One region of the Gudongella sp. QWL-04 genome, then DNA from elsewhere that is predicted to be linked to it. Evidence: a T-box and tRNA genes for the amino acid it is inferred to sense, from the RefSeq annotation. Region 1 holds a T-box; the other holds one or more tRNA genes.
What was found. A T-box is a leader RNA that pairs with one kind of tRNA and senses whether it is charged. The one in region 1 lies ahead of serS (serine--tRNA ligase), so its partner is inferred to be a tRNA-Ser.
Positions count from the first base shown of each region.

Region 2: it has a tRNA-Ser gene. The T-box ahead of serS (serine--tRNA ligase) is inferred to sense a tRNA for this amino acid. The anticodon was not compared.

Region 1 covers NZ_CM178754.1:2,038,985-2,046,217, forward strand. Annotated here, with positions in the region: gene AC4PHB_RS10140 (molybdopterin-containing oxidoreductase family protein) at 1-676, opposite strand, end outside; gene ltaE (low-specificity L-threonine aldolase) at 687-1,718, opposite strand; gene tadA (tRNA adenosine(34) deaminase TadA) at 1,787-2,242, opposite strand; tRNA gene AC4PHB_RS10155 (tRNA-Arg) at 2,262-2,337, opposite strand; gene AC4PHB_RS10160 (DegV family protein) at 2,404-3,267, opposite strand; gene AC4PHB_RS10165 (DUF302 domain-containing protein) at 3,351-3,737, opposite strand; gene serS (serine--tRNA ligase) at 3,859-5,133, opposite strand; T-box leader at 5,220-5,383, opposite strand; gene AC4PHB_RS10175 (RidA family protein) at 5,444-5,908, opposite strand; gene thrC (threonine synthase) at 5,892-7,115, opposite strand; gene alr (alanine racemase) at 7,181-7,233, opposite strand, start outside.
Region 2 covers NZ_CM178754.1:617,391-624,623, forward strand. Annotated here, with positions in the region: rRNA gene AC4PHB_RS03020 (23S ribosomal RNA) at 1-1,127, shown strand, start outside; rRNA gene rrf (5S ribosomal RNA) at 1,267-1,383, shown strand; tRNA gene AC4PHB_RS03030 (tRNA-Asn) at 1,563-1,637, shown strand; tRNA gene AC4PHB_RS03035 (tRNA-Leu) at 1,644-1,731, shown strand; tRNA gene AC4PHB_RS03040 (tRNA-Met) at 1,765-1,841, shown strand; tRNA gene AC4PHB_RS03045 (tRNA-Met) at 1,915-1,991, shown strand; tRNA gene AC4PHB_RS03050 (tRNA-Glu) at 2,009-2,083, shown strand; tRNA gene AC4PHB_RS03055 (tRNA-Val) at 2,092-2,167, shown strand; tRNA gene AC4PHB_RS03060 (tRNA-Asp) at 2,278-2,354, shown strand; tRNA gene AC4PHB_RS03065 (tRNA-Thr) at 2,459-2,534, shown strand; tRNA gene AC4PHB_RS03070 (tRNA-Tyr) at 2,600-2,684, shown strand; tRNA gene AC4PHB_RS03075 (tRNA-Gly) at 2,703-2,776, shown strand; tRNA gene AC4PHB_RS03080 (tRNA-Arg) at 2,802-2,878, shown strand; tRNA gene AC4PHB_RS03085 (tRNA-Gln) at 2,885-2,961, shown strand; tRNA gene AC4PHB_RS03090 (tRNA-Lys) at 3,020-3,095, shown strand; tRNA gene AC4PHB_RS03095 (tRNA-Ser) at 3,099-3,189, shown strand; tRNA gene AC4PHB_RS03100 (tRNA-Ser) at 3,193-3,284, shown strand; tRNA gene AC4PHB_RS03105 (tRNA-Ile) at 3,293-3,369, shown strand; tRNA gene AC4PHB_RS03110 (tRNA-Phe) at 3,392-3,467, shown strand; tRNA gene AC4PHB_RS03115 (tRNA-Trp) at 3,548-3,621, shown strand; tRNA gene AC4PHB_RS03120 (tRNA-Ile) at 3,636-3,712, shown strand; tRNA gene AC4PHB_RS03125 (tRNA-Ile) at 3,736-3,812, shown strand; gene AC4PHB_RS03130 (ribonuclease H-like domain-containing protein) at 3,850-4,827, opposite strand; gene AC4PHB_RS03135 (IclR family transcriptional regulator) at 4,928-5,707, shown strand; gene AC4PHB_RS03140 (asparaginase) at 5,772-6,755, opposite strand; gene AC4PHB_RS03145 (lactate utilization protein) at 7,089-7,233, shown strand, end outside.

The DNA of each region.
Region 1 (7,233 bases):
TAGCGAGTGCTAGTGCTCCGTCTGTTCCAGGTCTAGGCATAAGGTGAAGGTCAGCAAGCCTGGTAGTTTCAGTATGGAGCGGATCTATTACAACTAGGTATGCCCCCTTCTCTTTAGCCTTCTTTATCCAAGGCACTATATGTTGACCAGTGGCAACGGGGTTTCTCCCCCAAAGTATTATCATCTTGCTATTAAGGAGATCTGTAGGCTCATGGTGAAGGCATCTGCCAAAGTCAAACCGCTGTGCTTCGTTCCCGGCACCTGCACAGAGGCTGCCGATCGGCATTGTTACTCCCCCGAAGGCATTGAAGAACCTTTGGTCAAGCCTCTTCAGTATCCCTGTATTGCCTGCGCTTGTGATATACATCAGCGCAGTTGTCGGGTAATTCTTCCTTAATGTATCCAGCTTGGAGGCAACAAGATCAAGAGCCTCATCCCATGAAGACTCCACTAGTATGCCATCCTTTTTTATCAGGGGTGTTTTAAGTCTCTCAGGGTGAGTCCTCATTTTTATGTGATTATAACCTTTTTCACACAGTGCAGTTCCTGTAACCGGATTCCTCGGATCTCCCTTTAGACTTATTAGTTCTACATTTTCTACCTCGGCAAGCATGGAGCAGGAATCCCAGCAATCAAGAGTGCATGTAGTTTTTATTGTTTTTCTTCCTTCGTTCATATTGCCTCCGTTAAGCTCTTGAAAAATACTCCTTCATCAAGGTGATGACTTTGTCTATGTCTTCTCTGGATATGTCGTTGTGTGCGACATATCTGAATTCCAATGGCCAGTCATTATTTATCTTTACTCCATTTGCCAGTAGGTAGTCCGTAAGGTCTGCTGCATCGAAGCCTTCCTTTTTGATTTCAAAATATACCATATCTATCTGTACATTTTCAGGTTTAAGACTTATCTCAGGCATTTCCTGTAGGCGTTCCATCATATACTTTGCATTTTCATGATCTATAGAAAGCCTTTTGGTCATTTCCTCTAGTGCAATTATTCCTGCTGCTGCAAGGATACCAGCCTGTCTCATTCCTCCTCCCAGGAGCTTTCTGTGCTTTCTTGCCCTATTTATGAACTCCTTTGAACCTGCAAGCATCGAGCCTACCGGTGCACAGAGTCCCTTTGACAGACAGAACATCACAGAGTCTGTATATCCAGCTATCTCAGATGCAGGTACGTCCAATGCTGTTGCAGCATTGAACAACCTAGCCCCATCTGTATGCACCGGCAGGCCATTTGCCTTCGCAGCCTCATAGGCTTCCTTCATTATGTCTAGAGGTACGACTGTCCCGTTAGCCAGAGCATTTTCTAAGCACACAAGTCCGGTTTTCGGATGATGTATATCGTCTGTTCTGATTTTTTTTATTACATCCTTCGCATAGATCCTGTCGTCTGGATTATCAACTATTGCATAGCTTACTCCTGAAAGTCTGGCCGCTGCACCTACCTCGTGGACTACTATATGTGAGTTAGCTCCTACAATTATCTCATCTCCGTAGGAGGTATGGCTCATGATTGCAATTTGATTTCCCATTGTTCCTGAGGGTACGAATAGAGCAGCTTCCTTACCTACCATATTCGCCGCAAGCTCCTCCAGTTTTTTAATCGTGGGGTCATCCTCGTACACGTCGTCTCCAACAGGAGCTGCTGCCATTGCTTTTCTCATTTCATCTGTCGGCATGGTTACTGTGTCGCTTCTTAGGTCGATGTATCTCATATGTATCCCTCCATTTATAGTTATGGTTTTATTATACGATTTGTAGGGATAAAACTAAAGGGAAACCATTATTTTGGCTTCCCTGATTTTCTTAGTTCCTTGAAGAATTCTGTTAGGAGCTGTTTGCACTCCTTTTCTAGTATTCCTGTAGTAAGCTCAACTCTATGGTTCATTCTTGGGTGTCTTACAAGATCCTCGTTGGAGCCGCAGCAGCCGAACTTAGGATCCATTGCCCCAATTACAAGCCTTGGGAGCCTTGCGTTTACTATTGCTCCCGCACACATGGCACAGGGTTCAAGGGTAACATACATGGTACAGTCTACCAGTCTCCAGCCCCCCAGAAATTTACTTGCTTGCTGTATAGCCATGATCTCCGCATGGGCTGTGGGGTCCTTCTCAGTTTCTCTCCTGTTCCAGCCTCTTCCGATAATTTTTCCGTCATAAACTATAACAGCACCTACGGGAACCTCGTAGGTGCTTGTTTTTGCAATATTTATTGCTTCCTTCATAAAGAGCTCATCCATATTTATCACCTGAAAAAAATGGTGCACCCGAGAGGAATCGAACCCCTGCACATGCCTTAGGAGGGCACCGCTCTATCCTTCTGAGCTACGGGTGCAAGTCACAAAAATAATTATATTATTTATTACCATTTTTGTCAATTGGATTAGCTTTTGCTTTTTGCTTACTTTTCGATGTAGAACATAGATAATCCGCCAAGACCTACATGAGTTCCAACGGAAACTCCCATCTGCATAATGTATATATCCCCTTTGAATCCTGTCTCTGAAAGAAGCTTTGTCTTAAGCGCTTCTGCAACGATGGAGTCTGACGTATAGCCGATTATGATAAAGTTTGTCATTTCAGGATCTACTCTTCTTACAAACTCATCTACATAGTACTTTAGAACCTTGGTTAAGCCTCTTTCCTTCGCGACGATTGCTCCCTTGCCCTTTTTCATGGTCATGATTGGCTTTACCTTCAGCAGCTTTCCAATAAATGCGCTGGCGTTTGTCAGCCTGCCGCTTTTTATAAGATTATTCAGGTCGTCTACGCAGAGGAAGTGCTTTACCTTTGTCTTATATTTTTCATTGAACTCGATCAGTTGGTCAAAGGTGTAACCCTGGTCCATAAGCTGGGCTGATTTGAGTATAAGGTAGCCGCTTCCATGGCTCATTGAGAGGGAGTCAACAACATGTATCTTTATTCCAGTATCAGGATGCTTCTCGAAATAGAGGTCCTTGGCTATAACTGCAGACTGATAGGAGCCGCTGGTACCGCTGGACATGCAGATACACAAGAACTCGTCATAGCCTTCTACTATAGCTTCATCAATAATCCTGATGAATTCTTCCGGACTTGGCATGGAGGTCGTCGGCAGCTCAGGAAGAGACGGTAGAATTTTGAAAAACTCATCTGCTGTAATGTCCACCTTGTCCTTATAGGTGACGTTGTTTATAAATATACTAAGGGGTGCAACTCCAATATTGTACCTCTCAAGAATCTCCTGCGAAAGGTCACAGGTCGAGTCTGCCATTAATTTGATCATCCGGTTAGTATTCCTCCATTACTTTTTTTATTTGTTCTCATAATATATCATTAGTCCTTAGTTTTGGAAAGAAAAAAAGAGGCTTATACAGCGGCCTCTATCGCACTCCAAAGGGTATTTTCAACCATCAGTGCTGCTTCCTTTATGCTTTCTTCTCCCATTATGTCGACCAATGCTTCAGGCTTGATCATTCCTACCACTACAGAGTCTCCATCATCCCTGATCATCATCTTACACGGCAAGAAATATGCCATATCCGGTTTGGCGTTCAAGATCTCGATTGCTATTTTTGGATTGCAGACCTCAAGAATCATGTGATTTTTTCCGTAATCAAAGCCCTTTTCCGCAAATTTATCCCTGAAGTTTAGCTCCCACAATACTCCGAACTGTCTTTCCTTTAGTGTTTCCCTTAAAGCTATCAATGCTTCTTCGAAGGACTTGTTTGATTTTTTTTCCAAGTATAGCTCCATATCCATCATTCCTTTCAAATACTATTTTACAAGATATGTATACCCCATATAGGTATTGTGAACCTCATACTTAAAAATATGATCCGAAAAAAAATTTTTCGGATCATTACTGATTTTATTATTACTTCTCAAGTTTTTCCAAATTGTTCATATATTTTCTCAATACTTCAGGAATTACAACTGTGCCGTCTGCTTGCTGGTAGTTTTCCAGTATCGCTGCAAATGTCCTACCTACAGCTAATCCTGATCCATTTAATGTGTGGACATACTCAACCTTCCCAGTCTCTTCGTTTCTGTATCTCAGATTTGCCCTTCTAGCTTGAAAATCTTCAAAATTGCTGCAGCTTGAAATTTCAACATATCTTCCATAGCTTGGCATCCATACCTCTATGTCGTAGGTCTTAGCTGATGAGAAACCAAGGTCTCCTGTACTTAACATTACTACCCTGAATGGTATTTGAAGCTGCCTTAGAACCTCTTCTGCATTGTCGGTCAGAGTTTCAAGTTCCTCGTATGACTTGTCTGGATGGGAAAATTTTACCATCTCTACCTTGTCGAACTGGTGATTTCTTATAAGACCTCTGGTATCTCTTCCGGCTGATCCAGCCTCCGCCCTGAAGCATGGGGTGTATGCTGTAAAATATACTGGAAGCTCTTCTTCCTTAAGAATCTCATCTCTTAACAAATTAGTCAATGGAACCTCAGCTGTAGGCACTAAGAAAAAGTCCTTCGCTGGAACATGGAACATATCCTCTTCAAATTTTGGAAGCTGGCCTGTTCCTATCATGCTGTCCCTGTTTACCATGAATGGTGTCGCCATTTCTTTATAACCATGATTCTCTGTGTGCAAGTCCAGCATGAAGTTTATTATTGCTCTCTCAAGTCTTGCACCTTTGCCGCTGAATACACTAAAGCGTGCACCAGCTATTTTTACTGCCCTGTCAAAATCAAGAACTCCAAGCTCTGTCCCAATGTCCCAATGTGCTTTAGGTTCAAAATCAAATTTTCTAGGTTCACCCCATTTTCTCATCTCGATATTGTCGGCATCAGATTCGCCCTCGACTACTGTATCATGTGGAGTGTTTGGTATCTGGAATAATAGATTCTTCATTTCATCATCTATATCCTTGATTTTCAAGTCAAGAACTTTGACTTTTTCTGATAGAGTTTTCATCTCCTCAAATATCCCTGAAACGTCCTTGCCTTCTTTCTTAAGTGCTGGGATCTCCTTAGAAACTCTGTTTTGTTCCGCCTTCATTACCTCAACCTCAACAAGGGCATTTCTTCTCTCCTCGTCGACTTTTATGAGCTGTTCGATTGGAAAATTGCCGTGTCTCTTTTTTAGAGCTTTTAAAACACCTTCTGAATCCATTCTTATCCTTTTAATGTCCAGCATGCTATCCCCTCCTAGTTAGATTTGCTTATGCAATTTTAAAACACTTCGACTTATCTGTGGAAATAAAAAACTCTCTATCCCCAGATATTAGGGACGAGAGTTAACCCGCGTTGCCACCCTAGTTAGCCTTTCGGCTCACTCGACTATTTTTAGCTCCAGGTTGGATTCGATAATTTCACCTGTCAGCTTACACCAACCGCTGACTCTCTTTAAAGCTTTCTTATCTACTATTTCCCTTCACAGCTATATTTAATTAAAATTCATTATAGCACATACGCAATGGATGTCAAGATGTGGCTCTCTATTCTATTTAATGTCTCTTGATCTTTATTATTAATTCTATCTCTACTGCAGCATTGCCGGGTAAGGAGCTGACTCCGATAGCCGACCTGGCATGTTTCCCAGCTTCACCGAAAATCTGTTCTAACAATTCCGATGCACCGTCAATTACCAATGAGTGTTCAATAAAGTCTTCAGTGGAGTTTACGAAACCAGTTAATTTAACAATTCTTTCTATCCGGTCCAAATCTGAAATTATATCTTTAATCGCACTTATCGACCTCAGTATACATATTTTTGATGCTTCATAGCCTTCCTTTGTAGTTAGATCTCTACCGAGCTTACCTTTATATAATAGATTTACACCATCCTTAGGCGTTTGCCCGGAGATGAAAATATAATCATCACATTTAACTGCTGCAACATAAATAGCTCCAGGCTTGGGTGGTTGCGGAATATTAATATTTAATTCTTTTAGTCTATTTTCTATTATCATCGTTGATCCCCTTTATTACACTGGATAACTCTTCTATTCTGCACTGAACGGAATTAAGCTTATGCTTTTCCAAAGCAGCAGTATATTTCAAACCGCTTCCTGTGACGATACAAACAATTCTATCTTCGTGCTTGAGATAGTTTTGCGCTTTCAATTTTATTACTACAGCCAATGGTACAGCGGAGGCTGGTTGAGAAAACAACCCATCCGTAGCTAGTATAGCTTGAGCTTCAATTATTTCTTCATCTGTTACTCCAACTGCAATTCCACCATTCCACTTTAACATCCGTAAAATTTGATTACCACTCGGTGGATATGGATTTTCTATAGCATGAGCGATAGTATTTGGCTTTTCAACCCTTTGAACCTCATCTAACCCATTACTATATGCTTCTACAATTGGAGAGCAACCACTTGCTTGTGCACATATTATCTTTGGAATTTTATTAATTAGTCCACAGTTGTGAAATTCTCTAAAACCTTTTTCTATACCTCTCGTGTTACCCCCAGAACTTGTTGGCACAACGACATAATCGGGCATATCAAAATTAAGCTGTTCGCAAATCTCAAAAGCAATAGTTTTCGAGCCTTCGATTCTGAAAGGAACGTCAGAATTCATGAAATAAATGTCATTTTCATCTCCAACTTCATAGCTTTTTGTATATATATCTTCATAATTACCCTCTATTCTCAATAGATTAGGGCCATATATGGCTATTGGTGCTATTTTCTCGGCTGGGATATCATGTTTTACAAATATGTATGCTTTCAGATTTGCTTTCCTCCCAAAAGCTGCAACAGAAGGAGCCATATTCCCGCTGGAAACCGTACCGATCTTCTTATATCCTAGCTTCAATGCATGTTGAACTGCTACAGCGGTACCTCTATCTTTAAATGACCATGTTGGGTTTTGGCTTTCATCTTTAAAATATAGATTCTTTACTCCTAGCTTTTTAGATAAATTTTCAGACTCAGTTAGTGGTGTAAAGCCTTCGCCTAATGATATATCTTTGTTGATATTGCTAAAAGGATAAAATTCGGAATATCTTTCAAGAATTGTTTGTTTTAATGGATTCCCTTCAGAGATCTTACCTGTTTTAACTAACTCCAGCTCGAGGGGTTCATTACAGACATCGCACCTGAAGTTTTTTATACTGGCTGAGAACTCCTTACCGCATTTAGTACAAATAAGCTTTGTATCTTTCATTGTTATCAATCCTTCACTTTCAAATTTCACTGATCCATTGCATTTATCATTTATTGCAAATTGATTTATAAGCTATCGGCGGACACATATTCGCCTTTACTTTTATATATTCTTGCAA
Region 2 (7,233 bases), 980 kb from region 1:
TTACCAAAAACACAACTCTCTGCTAAGTCGAAAGACGAAGTATAGGGGGTGACACCTGCCCGGTGCTGGAAGGTTAAGGGGAATGCTTAGAGGGAAACTTCGAAGGTGTGAACTTAAGCCCCAGTAAACGGCGGCCGTAACTATAACGGTCCTAAGGTAGCGAAATTCCTTGTCGGGTAAGTTCCGACCCGCACGAAAGGTGTAACGATTTGGGCACTGTCTCAACAAAGGATCCGGTGAAATTGTAGTACTCGTGAAGATGCGAGTTACCCGCGACAGGACGGAAAGACCCCGTGGAGCTTTACTGCAGGCTGACATTGGATTTTGGCATTGCATGTACAGGATAGGTGGGAGGCATAGAAGCAAGTGCGCCAGTATTTGTGGAGCCAACCTTGGGATACCACTCTTGTGATGCTGAAATTCTAACCTGGCACCGTGAACCCGGTGTGGGGACACTGTCAGTTGGGCAGTTTGACTGGGGCGGTCGCCTCCTAAAAAGTAACGGAGGCGCTCAAAGGTTTCCTCAGCACGGTCGGAAATCGTGCGAAGAGTGTAAAGGCAGAAGGAAGCTTGACTGCGACACCAACAAGTGGAGCAGGAACGAAAGTTGGACTTAGTGATCCGGTGGTACCGCGTGGAAGGGCCATCGCTCAACGGATAAAAGCTACCCCGGGGATAACAGGCTTATACCCCCCAAGAGTCCACATCGACGGGGGTGTTTGGCACCTCGATGTCGGCTCGTCTCATCCTGGGGCTGAAGTAGGTCCCAAGGGTTGGGCTGTTCGCCCATTAAAGAGGCACGCGAGCTGGGTTCAGAACGTCGTGAGACAGTTCGGTCCCTATCCGTCGTGGGCGCAGGAAATTTGAGAGGAGCTGTCCTTAGTACGAGAGGACCGGGATGGACAAACCTATGGTGAATCAGTTGTCTTGCCAAAGGCATGGCTGAGTAGCTAAGTTTGGACGGGATAAGTGCTGAAGGCATCTAAGCACGAAGCCCCCCTCAAGATGAGATTTCCCATCATGAAAGTGAGTAAGACACCAGGAAGACGACCTGGTAGATAGGTCTCAGGTGAAAGAGCAGCAATGCTTGAAGCTAAGAGATACTAATATGTCGAGGACTTGACCTAAGTCAGTGAACAGTGAATAGTGAACAGTGAATAGTGATTGTCATTCTGAGCGTAAGCGAAGAATCTTAGCTGAGAACTGTGAATTGTAAATTGTGAATTGTAGTAAGTAGTGTTTGTTCTATAGTAGATTTAGTTTTCGTCTGGTGACGATAGCAAGAGGGAGACACCTGTACCCATACCGAACACAGAAGTTAAGCCTCTTAACGCCGATGGTACTTGGTTGGAAACGACCTGGGAGAGTAGGAAGTTGCCAGTCTAATGACCTAACTTAGCGAACGAAAGTGAGCTTTAGTAGGTCAGATGTCGCGCAGTCCAGATCTATGATTTGGCTAACGCAGCCGACTAATGACCTAACTTAGCGAACGAAAGTGAGCTTTAGTAGGTCAGATGTCGCGCAGTCCAAATCTATGATTTGGCTAACGCAGCCGACTCTATTCTTAGGTAGCTCAATGGCGGAGCAACCGGCTGTTAACCGGTAGGTTGTGGGTTCGAGTCCCACCCTGAGAGCCAGAGTATGCCGGGGTGGCGGAACTGGCAGACGCACAGGACTTAAAATCCTGCGACCCTTAAAGTCGTACCGGTTCGATTCCGGTCCTCGGCACCATAACTCTATGGCACAAAAGGGTTAAAATATTGACGCGGGATGGAGCAGTCTGGTAGCTCGTCGGGCTCATAACCCGGAGGTCGTAGGTTCAAATCCTGCTCCCGCAACCATTATATCTGTCATAGCGACAGCGGAGACACCCATTTTGGTGTACCCGGAGGGTGCAAACATAATGTCTAACGTGGCGGCGTAGCTCAGTTGGCTAGAGCATGCGGTTCATACCCGCAGTGTCAGCGGTTCAAATCCGTTCGCCGCTACCAATTTTCAATTAAATCAAGGCCCTATGGTCAAGCGGTTAAGACACCGCCCTTTCACGGCGGTAACCCGGGTTCGAATCCCGGTAGGGTCACCAAAAAAAGTGGGCGCATAGCTCAGTTGGGAGAGCACCTGCCTTACAAGCAGGGGGTCACAGGTTCGAGCCCTGTTGTGCCCACCACTTTTATCAATGAACAATTTACAATGCACAATGCACAATTAAAAAGACCCGTAAGTAAGTCGCAAATAATTGTTAACTGTGAATTGTGAACTGTGATTTTAACTACCATTGGCCTGGTAGTTCAGTTGGTTAGAATGCCAGCCTGTCACGCTGGAGGTCGAGGGTTCGAGTCCCTTCCAGGTCGCCACAATTCAACTAATAGTGAATAAGTAAGAGTGAATAACGAAAGACCCAAAAGAGAGACCCGAATAACTATTCACTGTTCACTGATAAATTATTCACTGCAATATTGCTGGCGTAGCTCAATCGGCAGAGCAACTGACTTGTAATCAGTAGGTTGGGGGTTCAATTCCTCTCGCCAGCTCCAAAAGTGCTCCGCAGGACAAGAGAAAATGTCCTTTAGGGTTTGATACATAACAAGGGAATAGATATGGAGGAGTTCCCGAGTGGCCAAAGGGGACGGACTGTAAATCCGTTAGCTAAGCTTTCAGTGGTTCAAATCCACTCTCCTCCACCAATTAAACTTAATAAATATGCGGGTGTAGCTCAGTGGTAGAGCCCCAGCCTTCCAAGCTGGTTGCGAGGGTTCGATTCCCTTCACCCGCTCCAGTAAACTCTTAAAGCTTATAATCATGCACCTATAGCTCAGTAGGATAGAGCAACGGACTTCTAATCCGTGTGCCGGGGGTTCGAATCCTCCTAGGTGCACCATAGTGTTGGGGTGTAGCCAAGTCGGTAAGGCACTAGACTTTGACTCTAGCATTCCACAGGTTCGAGTCCTGTCACCCCAGCCATTTTTACCTAGTTCACTTATACTGCATGCAGTATATTTTTTTACCAATAATATAATATGATCCATTAGCTCAGTCGGTAGAGCACCTGACTTTTAATCAGGGTGTCCCGCGTTCGAGTCGCGGATGGATCACCATTTGGAGAGGTACCGAAGCGGTCATAACGGGGCGGTCTTGAAAACCGTTAGGGCTTTGCGGCCCACGTGGGTTCGAATCCCACCCTCTCCGCCATAAGGAGAAGTACTCAAGTGGCTGAAGAGGCTCCCCTGCTAAGGGAGTAGGTCCTGATAAGGGGCGCGAGGGTTCAAATCCCTCCTTCTCCGCCATAAGATGGGGGCCTTTAGCTCAGTCGGTTAGAGCGCCCGGCTCATAACCGGTAGGTCCGGGGTTCGAGTCCCTGAAGGCCCACCAACTACATAAAATGTAGTTACCTGCCCAGATAGCTCAGTCGGTAGAGCAGTGGACTGAAAATCCACGTGTCGCTGGTTCGATTCCGGCTCTGGGCACCATCCCATCTATTCACAATCTCCAATTTATTCATTGCATCCCATGATGCGTTGATGGATTGTATTGTGAATTATTTTAATACAGGGGCGTAGTTAAACGGTATAACAGCGGTCTCCAAAACCGTCGATGAGGGTTCGATTCCTTCCGCCCCTGCCATTTTTATTTAGCAAGGACTTGTAGCTCAGGCGGTTAGAGCGCACGCCTGATAAGCGTGAGGTCGGTGGTTCGAGTCCACCCAGGTCCACCACCATTTATCATTAAATGATAAATGGGCCTTTAGCTCAGTCGGTTAGAGCGCCCGGCTCATAACCGGTAGGTCCGGGGTTCGAGTCCCTGAAGGCCCACCAAAGAGAAAAACTCATCGCTATGATGAGTTTTACTGTTTTAAACTAATATTTCTGAAAGCTGCCTTATTATCAAGGATTTGATATTATCAGTATTCAGATTTCTTCCTGCCGATACTATTATATATCCGTTAGGGATTCTCATATCCATGTTTGAGAAGCCCTCTTCTGAGATTCCGAGATTAACAACGTCTATCAGGGCAACCTTGAGATCACTCTCGCTTATCGCATAGATTATCTCATAGGCTATGTTGAAAGTGTTGTCATCCCTTAGATCCAATGACCAACCTTGAGCATAATAGCGTATAGGGACATCGCTGTCTGAAGTATAGGTCCCATTTATGAGCAACATCTCTTCAATAATTCCAAGCTCCTTAATATACAGATTTATGGTTTGGCCATTGTTAACGACCCTTACTGTTTTACTATCGCCGACTATTTGGATAAGCCTTAGCAATTCAGGCATAGAGCAAAGATCATCGTGATTATGCTTTAAGACGATTTCTCTCAAAGCAGCTGAGCCCGTTTTAATAAATTCTTTATAGAAATCAATACATTCTTTACCAGAGTACTGATCTTCCCGCAAAATTCCTAAGCTCTCTTCAACAGTCTTAAGCTTAAGATTGGGAAAAGCGAAAAAATCACTATTATTTTTAAGAAGCTTATAAAGATCCAATGACTCTATGGGCGTCATAGAAATAGAATGCTTATCCATTCTAGCCTTAATGAAGGGAAGATCGAAGGAATCCCCGTTATAAGTGACGACAAGAGTTCTTGAATTGAGATAGGGTAAAAGAGCTGAAAGTATATCATTTTCCTCCGAAGAATTTTCAGCAAATAATTGCTCTATAAACCATTTCTTTTTCTCGGATTCATAATAGGCAAGACCTATAAGATATATCCAGTTATACTCTCTTGAAAGTCCAGTGGTTTCAATGTCCAGGATCAGAAGCTTCTTAAGATCTACGAATGTGTATTCCCCAGGACTGGGACTGATAGGTATTTTTAGAATTTCCATAAATCACAGCTCCTTAATGCATTTAGACTGCAAATAGTGCTTTTACTGATGGGAAAAATAGTATACAATAATTATATCATATATTTGGGAGGAAGCCGATTTGGAAATAGAGACTAAACAGCGGAAAACCATAGGTTCAGTGATAAAGGCCGTGGAGATAATTAATTATATTGCTGAAAGCGAACAAGAAATGGGTGCAACTGAAATCAGCGAGGGCTTAGGCTATGGTGTAAGCGCAACCTATCACCTGCTAAATACCCTTAAAGAGTCAAACTTTATCACTCAGAACGAGAGGACCAAAAAATATCAGCTAAGCTTGAAGCTGTGGCAGCTGGGCATGAAAGCATTTAGCCAAAATAATCTTGGCGCAGCTCTGAGACAGTTTCTCGTGAAGCTTAAGAAGGAGACAGGGGAGACTGCCAATCTTACAGTTTTGGATAGAAAATCTATTGTTTACATTGCACAGGAGGAAAGTGACAAGCTAATAAAAATGTTCACGAAGACAGGAGCTACTGCGCCTTTACATTGCACAGCATCGGGGAAGATTTTTCTTGCGTATATGGATGACAGTAAGAGGGATGAAATCCTCAAGGATTATGTAATGACTAAATTCACTAGGAATACCATCACCACGAAGAAACAGCTTTTTAGTGAACTGAAGGTCATACGGGAGAAGGGCTATGGCTTCGACGTAGAGGAACGAGACGATGATGTATCTTGTGTAGCTGCTCCTGTATTTGGAGCCAACGGTGAGGTTTTAGCATGTATTTCTATATCCGGACCTCATACCAGATTTACTGAAGAAAATAAGCTTAAGTGGATTGAGATAATTTTGCAGGTGTCAAAGGATGCCTCAGCGTTCCTGAATAACGAAAAATAAGAAATAGTAATAACGCCTCAGACTGATCAAATATCTGAGGCGTTATTACTTAAATGAATAAATTTCAGATTGTTTTTTCGAATAAATCTTTTATTCTATCCATATCCTTGGTCATCCCAAGTATAAGCATCAGCTTGATCCTTGCTTTTTGTCCAGGCAGATTTCCTCCAAATATTACTCCCATATCTCTTAAATGCTTTCCTCCACCCTCATAACCATAAGTATATAAAACCCTTCCTGTATTGCATCTTGATACAAGGACGACAGGGATGCCAGAAAATATTGCTTGTTTTATACCGCCGATCATCTGTGGAGGTACATTGCCTCTCCCGAGACCCTCGATCACGATGCCTTTGTAGCCAGACTCAATATAAAAACTGAAGATATCTGACCCAAGCCCTGGGACGGCCTTTATTAGGGCTACCTTTTGTTCAAGCCTGTCGGTTTCTATTCTTTGTCTGTCAGGTATACTCCTATAATAGATCACTTCATCGTTATCTACGATACCAAGCGGTCCAAATTCCGGTGATTTGAAAGTATCCAGAGATAGGGTATTTGTCTTTGTTACTTGACTTGCTGCATTTACTTCATTATTCATCACTACAAGGACACCCTTATCCCTGGATTTGGGAGAAAGAGCGGTACATATTGCCGCCGCCAGGTTGCTTGAACCGTCATACCCCAGTTCTGAAAAGTTTCTCATTGCTCCTACCAGGATAACAGGCTTTGGTGTATCCAATAGAAGATCTAGAAGATAAGCTGTTTCTTCAAGAGTATCAGTACCATGGGTTATTATTATACCAGTAATCGATTCGTTCTCAGAAAGCACCTTGGTTTTTTTATAGAGCTCCATCATTATATCCGGAGTAATGTGAGGGCTGGGCAGATTTGAGAAATTGATTATCTCAAGATCAGTCAAGTCCTCGACATTTTTTATCATCCCGAGGATCTCATCCGCATTCAGTGCTGGTATAGCAGCATGGAGATCCGGATCGATCTTCATAGCTATAGTTCCACCTGTAAAAATCATAGCGAGTTTATGCTTCATAATACCCTCCACGTTATTTTGTGATTTTGATAATCTTATCCTACAAACCCTTCAATAAAATAGTAACACGAACTAGGAAAAAAAAGAAGACTCCGTATTTGGAGTCTTTCATCCCATTTACACAGGATGGAACAAAACCGTTCAAAAGGGGTATTGGGAATAGAGATCTTACTTGAGGCTACCAGGGGGATAACCTCATATAGATTATAACAAATATGATATTTAGACGCAAGAACATATTGATATTTATTATCAATAATCTAGAAAACAGTTTAAAATGGGGAAAATATTGGATATAATGTTAGAAGTTAGTTACAAGAAAGGAGAGAGAGCATGGATAAGGCTGTCAGAGCATTGCAAAAGAATGGTTTTGGTGTGAGAGTTTTTGATACAAAAGAAGAGGCTGTATCTGCATTGATGGAGGATATCAAAATTGATGAAACGGTTGGCTTAGGAGGTTCCATTACTCTCCAGGATA